One region of the Thermoanaerobacterium sp. R66 genome, then DNA from elsewhere that is predicted to be linked to it. Evidence: a T-box and tRNA genes for the amino acid it is inferred to sense, from the RefSeq annotation. Region 1 holds a T-box; the other holds one or more tRNA genes.
What was found. A T-box is a leader RNA that pairs with one kind of tRNA and senses whether it is charged. The one in region 1 lies ahead of pheS (phenylalanine--tRNA ligase subunit alpha), so its partner is inferred to be a tRNA-Phe.
Positions count from the first base shown of each region.

Region 2: it has a tRNA-Phe gene. The T-box ahead of pheS (phenylalanine--tRNA ligase subunit alpha) is inferred to sense a tRNA for this amino acid. The anticodon was not compared.

Region 1 is NZ_JAEUWW010000001.1:1,056,319-1,062,789, reverse strand. It holds gene thrS (threonine--tRNA ligase) at 1-273, shown strand, start outside; gene JJQ93_RS05300 (MFS transporter) at 426-1,616, shown strand; gene JJQ93_RS05295 (chorismate synthase) at 1,618-2,664, shown strand; ribosomal protein L20 leader region at 2,721-2,834, shown strand; gene infC (translation initiation factor IF-3) at 2,856-3,368, shown strand; gene rpmI (50S ribosomal protein L35) at 3,386-3,583, shown strand; gene rplT (50S ribosomal protein L20) at 3,603-3,962, shown strand; gene JJQ93_RS05275 (TrmH family RNA methyltransferase) at 4,018-4,788, shown strand; T-box leader at 4,822-5,037, shown strand; gene pheS (phenylalanine--tRNA ligase subunit alpha) at 5,086-6,105, shown strand; gene pheT (phenylalanine--tRNA ligase subunit beta) at 6,118-6,471, shown strand, end outside.
Region 2 is NZ_JAEUWW010000001.1:2,442,579-2,449,049, forward strand. It holds rRNA gene JJQ93_RS12290 (23S ribosomal RNA) at 1-1,293, shown strand, start outside; rRNA gene rrf (5S ribosomal RNA) at 1,348-1,456, shown strand; tRNA gene JJQ93_RS12300 (tRNA-Asn) at 1,464-1,538, shown strand; tRNA gene JJQ93_RS12305 (tRNA-Glu) at 1,545-1,619, shown strand; tRNA gene JJQ93_RS12310 (tRNA-Ile) at 1,628-1,703, shown strand; tRNA gene JJQ93_RS12315 (tRNA-Asp) at 1,722-1,795, shown strand; tRNA gene JJQ93_RS12320 (tRNA-Phe) at 1,821-1,893, shown strand; gene JJQ93_RS12325 (hypothetical protein) at 2,640-3,872, shown strand; gene JJQ93_RS12330 (helix-turn-helix domain-containing protein) at 3,981-4,181, shown strand; gene JJQ93_RS12335 (CHC2 zinc finger domain-containing protein) at 4,377-5,036, shown strand; gene JJQ93_RS12340 (DUF3987 domain-containing protein) at 5,003-6,406, shown strand.

The DNA of each region.
Region 1 (6,471 bases):
TCTGATAAGCACTTGGCTTATGCGCAGAATATTCATGAAAGGCTATTGGAAAATGATATAAGAGTCGAGCTTGATGATAGAAATGAGAAAATAGGCTACAAGATAAGAGAAGCGCAAATGCAAAAGATACCTTACATGCTTATATTAGGCGATAAGGAAGTAGAAGCAGGAAATGTTTCTGTAAGATCAAGAAAAGAAGGAGATCTTGGATCTAAATCATTGCAAGAATTTTTATCATCCATTTTGGAAGAGATTAAGCAAAAATCCCTCTAAAATAAATGTCCACCAACTTTGAATTGGTGGACATTCTACTACCTTGATTGGCAAAATAAAAAATGATAATCTAAATATGTAGTGTTTTATCGGGGGGAATAATTACGGTTAAAAATAGGGAGGTCTACAAATATCTCAACTACAACATAAAGATGAATCTGCTAAATGGCATAACATTTTCAATAGGGTACAATATGATTATGCCATTTGTAGGCATATTCGCTATAAAATTGGGTGCCAACAACTACGAAGTATCTCTTATTAATTCTCTTCCAGCCCTTATGGCTTTGATTGGGATACTGCCTGCTACAATCTTTATAAATAAGGCTAAAAATGTCTTTAAGTTTGCCTACGTTTTAGAGTACATTACAAGGAGCTTTTACCTTTTAGTTGCTTTAGTTCCGTTTATGAGCAAGTTTAGACCTGAAGCGGTGGTTTTATTTGTAGGACTATTGAATTTGCCGGCTATTGTCGCAGGAATGTGTTGGCAGTCATTTATGAGCGATTTGATACCTGAGGAGTTTCGCGGCAAAGTCTTTGCGGATAGAAACATCTGGACAGGTGTATTAGGTACAGCGGCGGTATTAATAACAGGCATACTTTTGGATAGGATCAAGTTTCCATACGGTTACCAGATAATGTTTTTTATAGCATTTTTGTTTGGGATACTTGACGCCTATTATTACTCAAAGTTTCACTACGTATCCCACAAAAAAGAAGCTTCAGCGTCTATTTTAGATTCGCTAAAAACTATGATGCAATCGAGAAAGTTTATCTATTTTAGCCTTGCATCTTTTATATTTACTTTTACGTGGATGATGGCATGGCCTATATTTACCATATACAAAGTCGACAATCTCCACGCTAACAACATGTGGATGAGCATTTCAACGATTGTAGGCTCAGTAGGTTCTATCTTAACGTATAAGTGGTGGGCAAATCTCGCGGATAGAAAAGGAAATGGCATTGCATTAAGCATAAGTACCTTACTTATATCCACGATTCCAGCATTATGGGCTAAAGTTACCAGCCTCTACGTAGGTGCTGCCATAGACTTTTTTGGCGGTATGGCTACAGCAGGATACACCATGCTTTCTTTAAACTGGCTTTTGGAGCTTTTGCCTGACCACAAGGAAAAGATGAATTACATTGCCATCTATACTATTGTGACACAATTTGCCGCTTTTCTATCGCCTATTGTTGGAACGTGGTTTTATGAAATTGTGGGATATGAAGCATTCATGTATATAACGACGGTATTAAGAGTCTTGTCCAGCATATTGCTTTTTGCTGTTGCGCTATATAAAACTGAAAAAACTGTATTAAGCAAAGGGGGAGCATGATTTGAGGTATTTAACATCTGGAGAGACACATGGAGAAGCGCTTGTTGCCATCATCGAAGGTTTGCCATCAAACTTGTTTATAGATGTGGATTTCATAAATAATGAACTTAAAAGAAGGCAATCTGGCTACGGTAGAGGCGGCAGGATGTCTATTGAAAGCGATGCTGTTCACATTTTAGGTGGAGTCAGAAACAATTTGACGATTGGCGCACCGCTTTCCATTCTCATTAGAAATCTTGATTACGAAAATTGGAAAGGAAAAGATGTGCCAAGAGTGACTCGGCCAAGGCCAGGCCATGCAGATTTGTCTGGCGCCATCAAATACGATCTAAAAGACATGAGGGATGTTTTAGAAAGAGCTAGTGCCAGGGAAACTGCGGCAAGAGTATCTGTTGGCGCTGTAGCAAAGTTGCTTCTTAAAAACTTTGGCATAGTTGTAAAAAGCGATATATTGGAGATAGGTGGAGAAAAAGATAAAGAAAAGTGGCCTGCCCTCATAGATGAAGTAAAAAATGAAGGGGACACTTTAGGCGGTGTGATCGAAATTACAATAGACGGGGTGCCAATAGGTTTAGGCAGCCATGTCCAATGGGATCGCAAGCTGGACGCCCTTTTATCTTATAGCGTCATGAGCGTCCAAGCCATAAAAGGGGTGGAAATCGGCATGGGATTTATGGCAGCAAAGCAAAAGGGTTCTTCAGTTCACGACGAAATATTTTACGATGGGCATTTTTACAGAAAGACCAACAACGCCGGTGGAATTGAAGGCGGTATTTCAAATGGGATGCCAATAGTTTTGAGAGCTTATATGAAACCTATACCAACTTTGAGAAAACCCCTTTCATCTGTCGATATAGATTCGAAGGAAGAAGTGAAAGCCACATATGAGCGGTCAGATGTGACTGCTGTTGAAGCTGCTGCAGTTGTGCTTGAAGCTGTATGTGCGTGGACTATAGCCGATGAAGTGACTAAAAAATTTGGCGGAGATTCCTTGCAGGACATGGTGGAAAACTTTAATATGTATATGAAAAGAATTGAAAAGTATTGATCTTGTGGTGAGAAGGGTATTGACTGAGATGATAAGTTGTGTTATAATTTAACATGTGTTTAAAGTAGAAGCACCCGCTTCTCACCTTTCACCGCAGGTGTCAGGTTTAAAGTAAAATGTTGTTTTAGCCAAAAAAAGAAGCGGGTTTATACCCGCTTTATTTTTTGTAATATTTTAGGAGGTGCGTATTTATTAACAAGGAGCTGCAGGTTAATGAGGAAATTAGAGATAAGGAAGTGCGCCTCATTGATCAAGATGGTAATCAATTAGGTATAATGTCAGCAAAAGAGGCATACAAAATTGCTTTAGAAAGGCACATCGATCTGGTTAAGATTGCACCACAGGCAAATCCACCAGTATGCAAATTAATGGACTTCGGAAAATACAGGTATGAACAAAGCAAGAAAGAGAAAGAATCTAAAAAGAAGCAGAAAGTCATCAACATAAAGGAAATAAGGATGACTCCAGCGATTGAAGAACACGACTTTGGCGTAAAAGTCAAAAGCGCCATGAAGTTCTTAAAAGATGGAGATAAAGTAAAAGTGACGATAAGATTCAGAGGCAGGGAAGCTTCACACACAAATCTTGCCGAAGAACTGTTAAATAGATTTGCAAAGAGCTTAGAAGAATATGGTAATGTTGAGAAGGCCCCAAACATGGAGGGCAGAAATTTGATGATGATATTAGCACCTAAAAACGTTTAATTGAGGAGGATACGAAAATGCCAAAAATGAAAACACACAGCGGAGCTGCAAAAAGATTCGCTCTTACAAAAAACGGTAAAGTAAAGAGATCAAAAGCTTTTAAGAGGCATATACTTACGAAGAAGACGAGAAAGACTAAGAGAAACTTGAGAAAGATAGCGTATTTAAGCAGTGTTGATGCAAAGAACATAAAACGCTTGATTCCTTATGCGTAAATAATTAGGAGGTATAAAAATGTCGAGGGTAAAATCAGGAAAAGTTACGAGAAAAAGACATAAAAAAATATTAAAACTTGCTAAAGGTTACTACGGTGCAAAAAGTAAGCTTTTCAGAGTAGCTAACCAAGCTGTAATGAAGTCACTTAATTATGCATACATTGGAAGGAAATTAAGAAAGAGAGATTTCAGGAAATTGTGGATTGCCAGAATTAACGCTGCAGCAAGAGCAAATGGTATTTCATATAGCAGGTTTATAAACGGACTTAAAAAGGCTAATATAGAGATAAACAGAAAAATGTTATCAGAAATGGCTATACACGACAACAAGGCTTTTGCAGAATTGGTAAACATAGCAAAACAACAACTGAATGCATAATTTTATACCCGGTATATGCCGGGTTTTAGCCTATATACAGGATAGTGAATTTTAAATGGTTATAACGAGTGAAAAAAATGAGTTTATAAAGAACATTAAGAAGCTATCAGATAAGAAATACAGGTATGAGAAAAGGCTGTTTTTTGTAGAAGGTAAAAACAGCGTTTTTGAAGCGTTAAAAAGCGGTTTTGAAGTTGTGCACCTGCTGGTTGCAGAAGATTTTAATGTAGACTTTCAGATTGAAAAAGAAAAGATCGTCTTTGTGGATGAAAGGGTATTTAAGAAGATTTCCGACACTGTCGCTCCACAGATGATTATGGCGGTTATCAAGATGCCTAAGTGGGAAGTGAATGACATCGTCAAAGAAGGCGGCTTCTACGTGATACTTGACGAAGTGCAAGATCCAGGGAATGTAGGCACAATAATAAGGTCTGCAGATGCGTTTAACGTAGATGGCATTTTTGCCATAAACAATACGGTAGACATATACAATCCTAAAGTCTTGCGCTCTACTATGGGTTCCATATTTCACTTGCCTGTCGTAAATGATGTAGAGCCATCGAAGCTTTTTGATGTACTTAAGAAAAATGGCATAAGAATTTTATCTACAAGTCTTAAAGCAGAAAAGTACATCTACGATTTCGATATTTCAAAAAATGTAGCTCTTATTTTTGGAAATGAGTCAAGAGGCGTAAATAGTGATTTAGATGAATTTGTGGATGACTCCTTTAAGATACCTATGGATGGCATGGCGGAGTCTTTAAATGTATCTGTGGCAGCATCTATTTGCCTTTATGAATCGGAAAGACAGAGATTGATAAAATAGCGCAAAGATGATATAATATTCAAAAAAATAAAGAAAAATGCGATGAAAGAGTAAAGTACATTACGCTTAAGTGCGACAGGGAGGCGATGCCGTAGACTGAGAGCATTGTTGGTACTGCGTAATGGAAGTTCCCTCTTAAGCAGTGTGCTGAACTGATAGTAGGCATAACCGGTTTATATTCCGTTACATCAAAATGAGTGGGCTTTTAGCCAAATTAGGTGGTACCACGGTCATATCTCCGTCCTTTTTAAGATGGAGTTTTTTTATTATATTTAGGAAAGAAAGGAGAGTATTTCTTTGGAAGAGACATTGAGAAATCTACTTGAAGAAGTCAAAAAAGAGCTGTCATCTGCGGAAAGTTTAAAGACACTTGAGGAGATAAGGGTTAAGTATTTAGGGAAGAAAGGCGAACTCACAAAGATATTAAGAGGTATGGGAAGTCTATCGCCTGAAGAAAGGCCTATTGTTGGCAAAATCTCAAATGAGGTAAGAGAAGAGATCGAGAAAGAGCTTACTCAAAAAAGAGAAGAAGTGTTGAAACAGGAAAAAGAGAAAAAAATAAAAAGCGAATATATCGACATAACATTGCCCGGGAAAGTCCATGAGATAGGCCATAAACATCCTATGACAAAAGTTTTAGATGAAATAAAGGATATATTCTTAGGGCTTGGGTTTTCCATCGCCGAAGGACCTGAAATCGAGCTTGATTACTACAATTTTGAAGCGCTAAATACTCCGCCTGATCATCCAGCAAGGGATTTGCAGGATACTTTTTATATTACTAAAAACATCTTGCTTAGGACGCAGACATCGCCTGTTCAGGTGAGGACGATGGAAAAAAGCAAACCACCTATAAAAGTCATATCGCCAGGTAGAGTTTATAGGTCAGATGAAATAGATGCTACACATTCTCCTGTGTTCAATCAGATAGAAGGATTGGCAGTTGATGAAGGAATAACGATGGGAGATTTGAAAGGCGTTTTAAATCTATTTGCCAAAAGGCTTTTTGGTTCAGACACAAAGACAAAATTCAGGCCTCACTATTTTCCTTTTACTGAGCCAAGTGCAGAAATGGACGTATCGTGCTTTGCATGTGGCGGAAAGGGCTGTAGAGTTTGTGGATATTCCGGGTGGATCGAGATATTAGGATCTGGCATGGTTCACCCCAATGTGCTTAGGATGTCTGGAATCGATCCTGAAAAGTATTCAGGCTTTGCATTTGGCATGGGACTTGACAGAATAACTATGCTTAAATATGGGATAAACGATTTGCGTCTTCTTTACGAAAATGACCTACGCTTTATTAAACAGTTTTAAGGAGGTTAAGACATGCTAATATCGTATTCATGGTTAAAAGACTACGTAGATTTGTCTGTTGATGCAAAAAAATTGGCTGACGATCTTACGATGTCAGGTTCAAAGGTGGAGACTATAAAAAGTTACGGGCAAGAGATAAAAAATGTAGTGATAGGAAAGATTGTATCTTTAGAAAAACATCCTGATGCTTTAAAGCTTCAAATAGGAATCGTAGATGTAGGGGAAGAAAAATTGCAGATAGTGACAGGCGCTCAAAATATCAAGGTTGGTGATTATATTCCCGTCGCACTGCATGGTTCAACACTGCCTGGCGGCGTAAAGATAAAAAGAGGTAAACTAAGAGGTGTTGAATCAAATGGAATGATG
Region 2 (6,471 bases), 1.4 Mb from region 1:
GAGAGAATCCAAAGACGAGCGGGAGAACCCTCATTAAGGAACTCGGCAAAAAGACTCCGTAACTTCGGGAGAAGGAGTGCCGAAAGGCCGCAGAGAAGAGGCCCAAGCGACTGTTTACCAAAAACACAGGTTTCTGCTAAGTCGAAAGACGAAGTATAGGAGCTGACGCCTGCCCGGTGCTGGAAGGTTAAGGGGAAGGGTCAGGAGAAAATCCAAAGCTCTGAACTTAAGCCCCAGTAAACGGCGGCCGTAACTATAACGGTCCTAAGGTAGCGAAATTCCTTGTCGGGTAAGTTCCGACCTGCACGAAAGGCGTAACGACTTGGGCGCTGTCTTGAAGGGGGACCCGGTGAAATTGTAGTACTCGTGAAGATGCGAGTTACCCGCGACAGGACAGAAAGACCCCATGGAGCTTTACTGCAGCTTGTCACTGAATTTTAGTAATATCTGTACAGGATAGGTGGGAGGCGGAGAAATATGGGCGCCAGCCTATATGGAGCCGACGTTGGGATACCACCCTGATATTACCGAAATTCTAACATAGGAGCCGTAAACCGGCATATGGACACTGACAGGCGGGCAGTTTGACTGGGGCGGTCGCCTCCTAAAAAGTAACGGAGGCGTCCAAAGGTTACCTCAGCGCGGAAGGAAATCGCGCGAAAGAGTGCAAAGGCAGAAGGTAGCCTAACTGCGAGAAAGACAATTCGAGCAGGGACGAAAGTCGGGCTTAGTGATCCGGCGGTAGAGAATGGGATTGCCGTCGCTCAACGGATAAAAGCTACCCTGGGGATAACAGGCTGATCTCCCCCAAGAGTCCACATCGACGGGGAGGTTTGGCACCTCGATGTCGGCTCATCGCATCCTGGGGCTGAAGTAGGTCCCAAGGGTTGGGCTGTTCGCCCATTAAAGCGGTACGCGAGCTGGGTTCAGAACGTCGTGAGACAGTTCGGTCCCTATCCGTCGCGGGCGCAGGAAATTTGAGAGGATCTGCCCTTAGTACGAGAGGACCGGGGTGGACAAACCGATGGTGTACCAGTTGCGTAGCCGTACGCACAGCTGGGTAGCCAAGTTTGGAAGGGATAAACGCTGAAAGCATCTAAGCGTGAAACCCACCTCAAGATAAGATTTCCCATCTGGCACTCAACTATACTTGCTGAAAGAAGAAAAGATTACAGTAGGTAGAGTTGAGTGCCAGAGTAAGACACCTTGAAGAAGACGAGGTAGATAGGCCGGAGGTGTAAGAGTAGAAATACTTTAAGCTGACCGGTACTAATAAGTCGAGGACTTGACCAAAAGAAGCATTGTGCAGTATTCAAAGTTCATTTAGAAGAAAATGAACGAAAGATTTCCGGTGGCAATAGCGGAGGTTAAAAACCCGTTCCCATACCGAACACGGAAGTGAAGCCCTCCAGCGCCGATGGTACTGATTACTCGGGAGAGTAGGTCGCTGCCGGATAATATATTCCTCAGTAGCTCAATGGTGGAGCAACCGGCTGTTAACCGGTAGGTTGTAGGTTCGAGCCCTACCTGAGGAGCCAATACGTGGCCCCGTGGTCAAGTGGTTAAGACATCGCCCTTTCACGGCGGTAACATGGGTTCGAATCCCGTCGGGGTCACCATAAATTGAGGGCCTTTAGCTCAGTTGGTAGAGCGGTCGGCTCATAACCGATTGGTCCGGGGTTCGAGTCCCTGAAGGCCCACCATAAGTTAATAGATATTGCGGCCCAATAGCTCAGTTGGTTAGAGCGCCAGCCTGTCACGCTGGAGGTCGAGGGTTCGAGCCCCTTTTGGGTCGTCATTATTATACATAATTTTAATACGCCTCGATAGCTCAGTCGGTAGAGCAAGGGACTGAAAATCCCTGTGTCAGTGGTTCGATTCCACTTCGAGGCATTAGTAAAAAAAGAGTTTCAGCATAAATACTGAAGCTCTTTTTTTTGCAACTAACATTAGCATATTTAAAGAATGAAATTCTTTATAAAGGATTTTTTGTTTTTTCAATCTTTTATATCAAATACAGATTATTTTTATTCGCATTTTCTTATTTCTTTCTTTGAGTTACAAATTCATTTATGAAGCTTGTTGCTAATGATTTCTTAGTTTCGCAAATATTTCGCATACAAAAAGGGCATCGATAAAATCTCGATACCCTTAAATCCTACAAAATCCAGAGCTGGCAAAGGGACTTGAACCCTTGACCTGTTGATTACGAATCCGAAAATTGTCATATTTTGCGATTGTTTTTGATATTACTTAAGTGTCTTCAAGACGTATTACAACTGGATTTTAAGCACTTGTAATATTTTGTTAAATTACTTGAAATTTATTAAGTTTTTTTAAGTTTAAGCACTTTTTAAGCACTAAAAATTGATTGTACCCGTATTAGGTATACGAAAAATAGATGTTTGATCTAGCTATGTGTACAAAAATTCACAGAGCATATTGAAGTTAGTAAAACTTAAGGTTTTTAAACTATTTAATAATGTTTTATAACCTTGAAATGTAAATATATGCTATAATATGTATTGAAATAGTTTAAGATATAAAAAAAAATAATCCTTGCAAGGTCAAGGATCATGTCTAAACACCATAAACATTATATCCTAACCTTGCAGGGGAAGCAAGGGGGATAATATATTATGATAGAGCCACTTTATAGGAGAAATGATGATGTAGAGAAAAATACTCCCACAGTTACATCTTATTACAGATACAAAGCTATATTGCAATTTTTATATAATATTGAAATATTAGCACCAGAAGCAATTGATGATTTATACCCAATTGCCAAATTACTTGATGAAGAGGTTGCAAAAAATAAGGAAGCTATATTAGAAAAAGTAAAAAACAAAAAAAAATTATTTAAACATTTAAAGAGATTGCAACAATTAAACGAAGAAGATTTTAAAAAGTTTTTTGATAATTCAATACATAATAAAGAGGTTTTGCTTGAAAAGAAAATATTATCTAGTAAAAAAATATTTAATGATTACACCGTATATAGCATGTATTATATTTTACTTATGAATGATACGACTAGACCGGCAATGTATAAATTTGCTGAAAGTTTATATCATTGGGTAGAAAAATATAATTTAAATAATGTTAATAGTTTTTATGCAGATGTAGCCATATTAGCTATATTAAAAACTATTGGCGTTAAATATGGTTATAGAATTATTGATGAAGTTTGTTATGAAATAAATATTCCCATTGAAATTATTAAAAAGAGAGAAAATACAAACTATATAAGCTTGTCAAGAGGGTTAGTGTTTGATGACTGTTATTCAGATTATAAAAAACTAGGATTAGTTGATATGGATGAAATATATCCATTTGTATTTATACCGGATATTTCTTTTAAAGATAATACAAACTTTTATAAACTTTTTTATATATCAAACAGGTATGATTTTTTAATAAATAGATTAAAAAAATATGTTACGCAAAGCCAGACAATGGAAACTTATTTTAGTAAAATATTACAAGATTTTATAAAAGATAATGATAAAACAAAGAAAAAATTAAATGTAGCAATGAAACCACAGATGGCTTGGGATCCAAGAAAAGAAACATGGGATAAATTTGAAGAAAAGATTGATGAATTATATACACAATATAAAGAAATATATAAAAAAGAAATAGAAGATTTTTTTAAAGATAATGACTTTGTTCCCGGCAAAGAAAAAGATGAGGATAGTCATTTTGAATGGTTTGTTAGATACCAAGTGCAAGGTTGGTCGAAAGAAAAAATAGCTAGAGAATATCACGTTACAAGACAAAGTGTTACTAATGCAATTGAGGGAATTGGTGATTTAGTAGGATTAAAACCAAGACCAACAAGCAAAGGAGGAAGACCTAAAAAGGGGTAAATTTTATAAAACATATAGAATTTACCGGTAAATTGTATATGAATTAAAGAATTTGCGTTTTTTGAACACCTTCTATGTTTTATTATGAGCATAGGAGGTGTTTTTATTATGGATAAAAAACTATTAAGATTGCCAGAGGTAGCAAGAATACTTGACTTAAAGGAGGACAGAGTATACGCATTGGCAAGAGAAGGCATTATTCCAATAGTCCGTATAGGACGCCAATTAAGAGTAGATCCCGACAAATTACAAGAATGGATTGACAATGGCGGCAAAGCATTTGATGGCGGTTGGAAGAAGGAGGCTTAAAAATGCTAACACCTATTAAGGCTATTAGGAAGAAATGCCTACAATGCAGTAACGACCAGCCTAAAGAGGTAAAGGAATGTCCGATAACGACATGTCCTTTATATCCTTATAGGCTAGGTCACAGACCTTCAAAAATCAATTCTAATGCCAAAAGTCATAAGCTAGCTAACGATTTTTTAAGCGAAGGTGTTAATGATGGGTAATAATAAAGCCATAGAAAAATCTATGGCAAAGGACGGATATAATTATTCTAATAACATTGTAGCCGACAAATTCAAAACAGTCAAAGCAGAGATTTCACTTCTACAGGCGATTGAATACTATGGGCTTAATCCTATAAAGAAAGGCTCACGTTATTGGATATTATGTCCGTTTCATGCCGACAAAAATCCTTCTATGGCAATTTATGATGAAGCCTATCATTGCTATGGTTGCCAAGCACATGGTGATGTAATAGATTTTACAGCAAGGTATTTTAATATCACACCATTAGAAGCAGTTGAAAAGCTATCTTATGACTTTGGTATACACCTATCGGGGATTAAGTCTAATAAGGAGATCCAGAAGAATACTATTAAAAGGCAAAAATTTAATAGGCTACTTAAGAATTTTAAGAGCAAATATGACGAAACGTATGATTATCTTTGCAAGCTATTTCAAGCATATACGAAGATAAAATCATTAGTTGAAGAACCTGACGATATGAATTTAGAAGCATTTGTTGAAGCTTGCAAATATCAAGACCTGATTGAATATTGGATTGACACATTAAGGAATGGATCATTAAAGGAACAGCTTGACGTTATCAAGGAGGTTAAAAAATGGCGACAAGAGAAGAAAAAGAAAATGAGATGATGGCATTATTAGAAGAAGCTGAAAAAGATGGCATATTATCAGACGATCTAAAGAAAGAAAAAGACAAGCAAGAAGAAAATGATACGCAAGAAGAATTACAGAAGGAAGCAGTACCATGGCCTGACGATTTTAAAGAAGAAGCATATAGAGGAATAGCGGGTGAAGTAGTAAGAGCCATTGAACCATATACAGAAGCAGACAAAAGCGCATTATTGGTGAATTTTTTAATAGCATTTGGAAATGTAGTAGGACGTCAAGTTTATACTATGGTAAATAAAACAAAGCATTGCTTAAACTTTGATGCACTGTTAATCGGGGATACTTCTACAGGTCGTAAAGGTACATCATGGGATCCAATATTTGAATTATTTAATAGAATTGATCCTCAATGGGCAAAAAACTGCAATAAAAGCGGATTAGTAAGCGGTGAAGGTTTAGCATACCATGTCAGAGATCCAATATATAAAAAAGAAATGAATAAAAAAACACATGAAATAGAAACAGTATTGGTAGATGAAGGAGTAGAAGATAAAAGGCTAATGGTGGTTGAAGGCGAATTTGCAAGTGTTTTACGTGTAATGCAAAGAGAAGGTAACACACTATCACCAGCTATAAGGCAAGCATGGGATGGGAAAAACCTTCAAGGACTTCAAAAAAATAATGCTATAAAAGCTACAGAACCACATATTAGCATTATTGGGCATATAACGCCTGAAGAATTAGATAGATACCTTGCAGATGTAGACCTATTTAACGGGTTTGCAAATCGATTTTTATTTGTTTGTATCCAGAGCAATAAGCTTTTACCAGAAGGTCCAGAAATACCAGATGCAATATATAACGATCTAGTTTTAAAAGTGAATGATGTTTTGGATTGGGTAAGGCATTTAAAACAAGAAGAGCGGAAATTTAAACGTAATAATGAAGCTGAAGCTATATGGGCGGAAGCATATAAAGATTTAAGACAGGCTAAAAAGGGAATAATCGGCAAAGTTTTAGGACGTGCAGAAGCACAGACTTTAAGGCTATCAATGCTATATGCGGTATTAGATAAATCAAAAGAGATACGACCAGAGCATATTATATCGGCGTTGGCTATATGGGAAAGATGTAAGCAATCAGTAGAATATTTTTTTGGAGATGATGAAGAAGAAGATCCTATTAAGATAAAGATATTGGAAGGTCTTAAAAAAAGACCAATGTCACAGACAGAAATAAACAGCGAAATATTTCAAAGGCATGTAAATGCAGAAATAATTTCAAAGGCATTAGGGGAATTATCAAAAGAACATAAGATAATTTGTGATAAACAGGCTACAAAAGGCAGAGCAAAAAAAATATGGAGTATAGTTGTGAAAAAAGCGAATTAGGCGAAAAAGCAGTTTACAAGCGGATTTGAAGCGATTAAAAAATTGCGCAATATATGCGAAAAAAA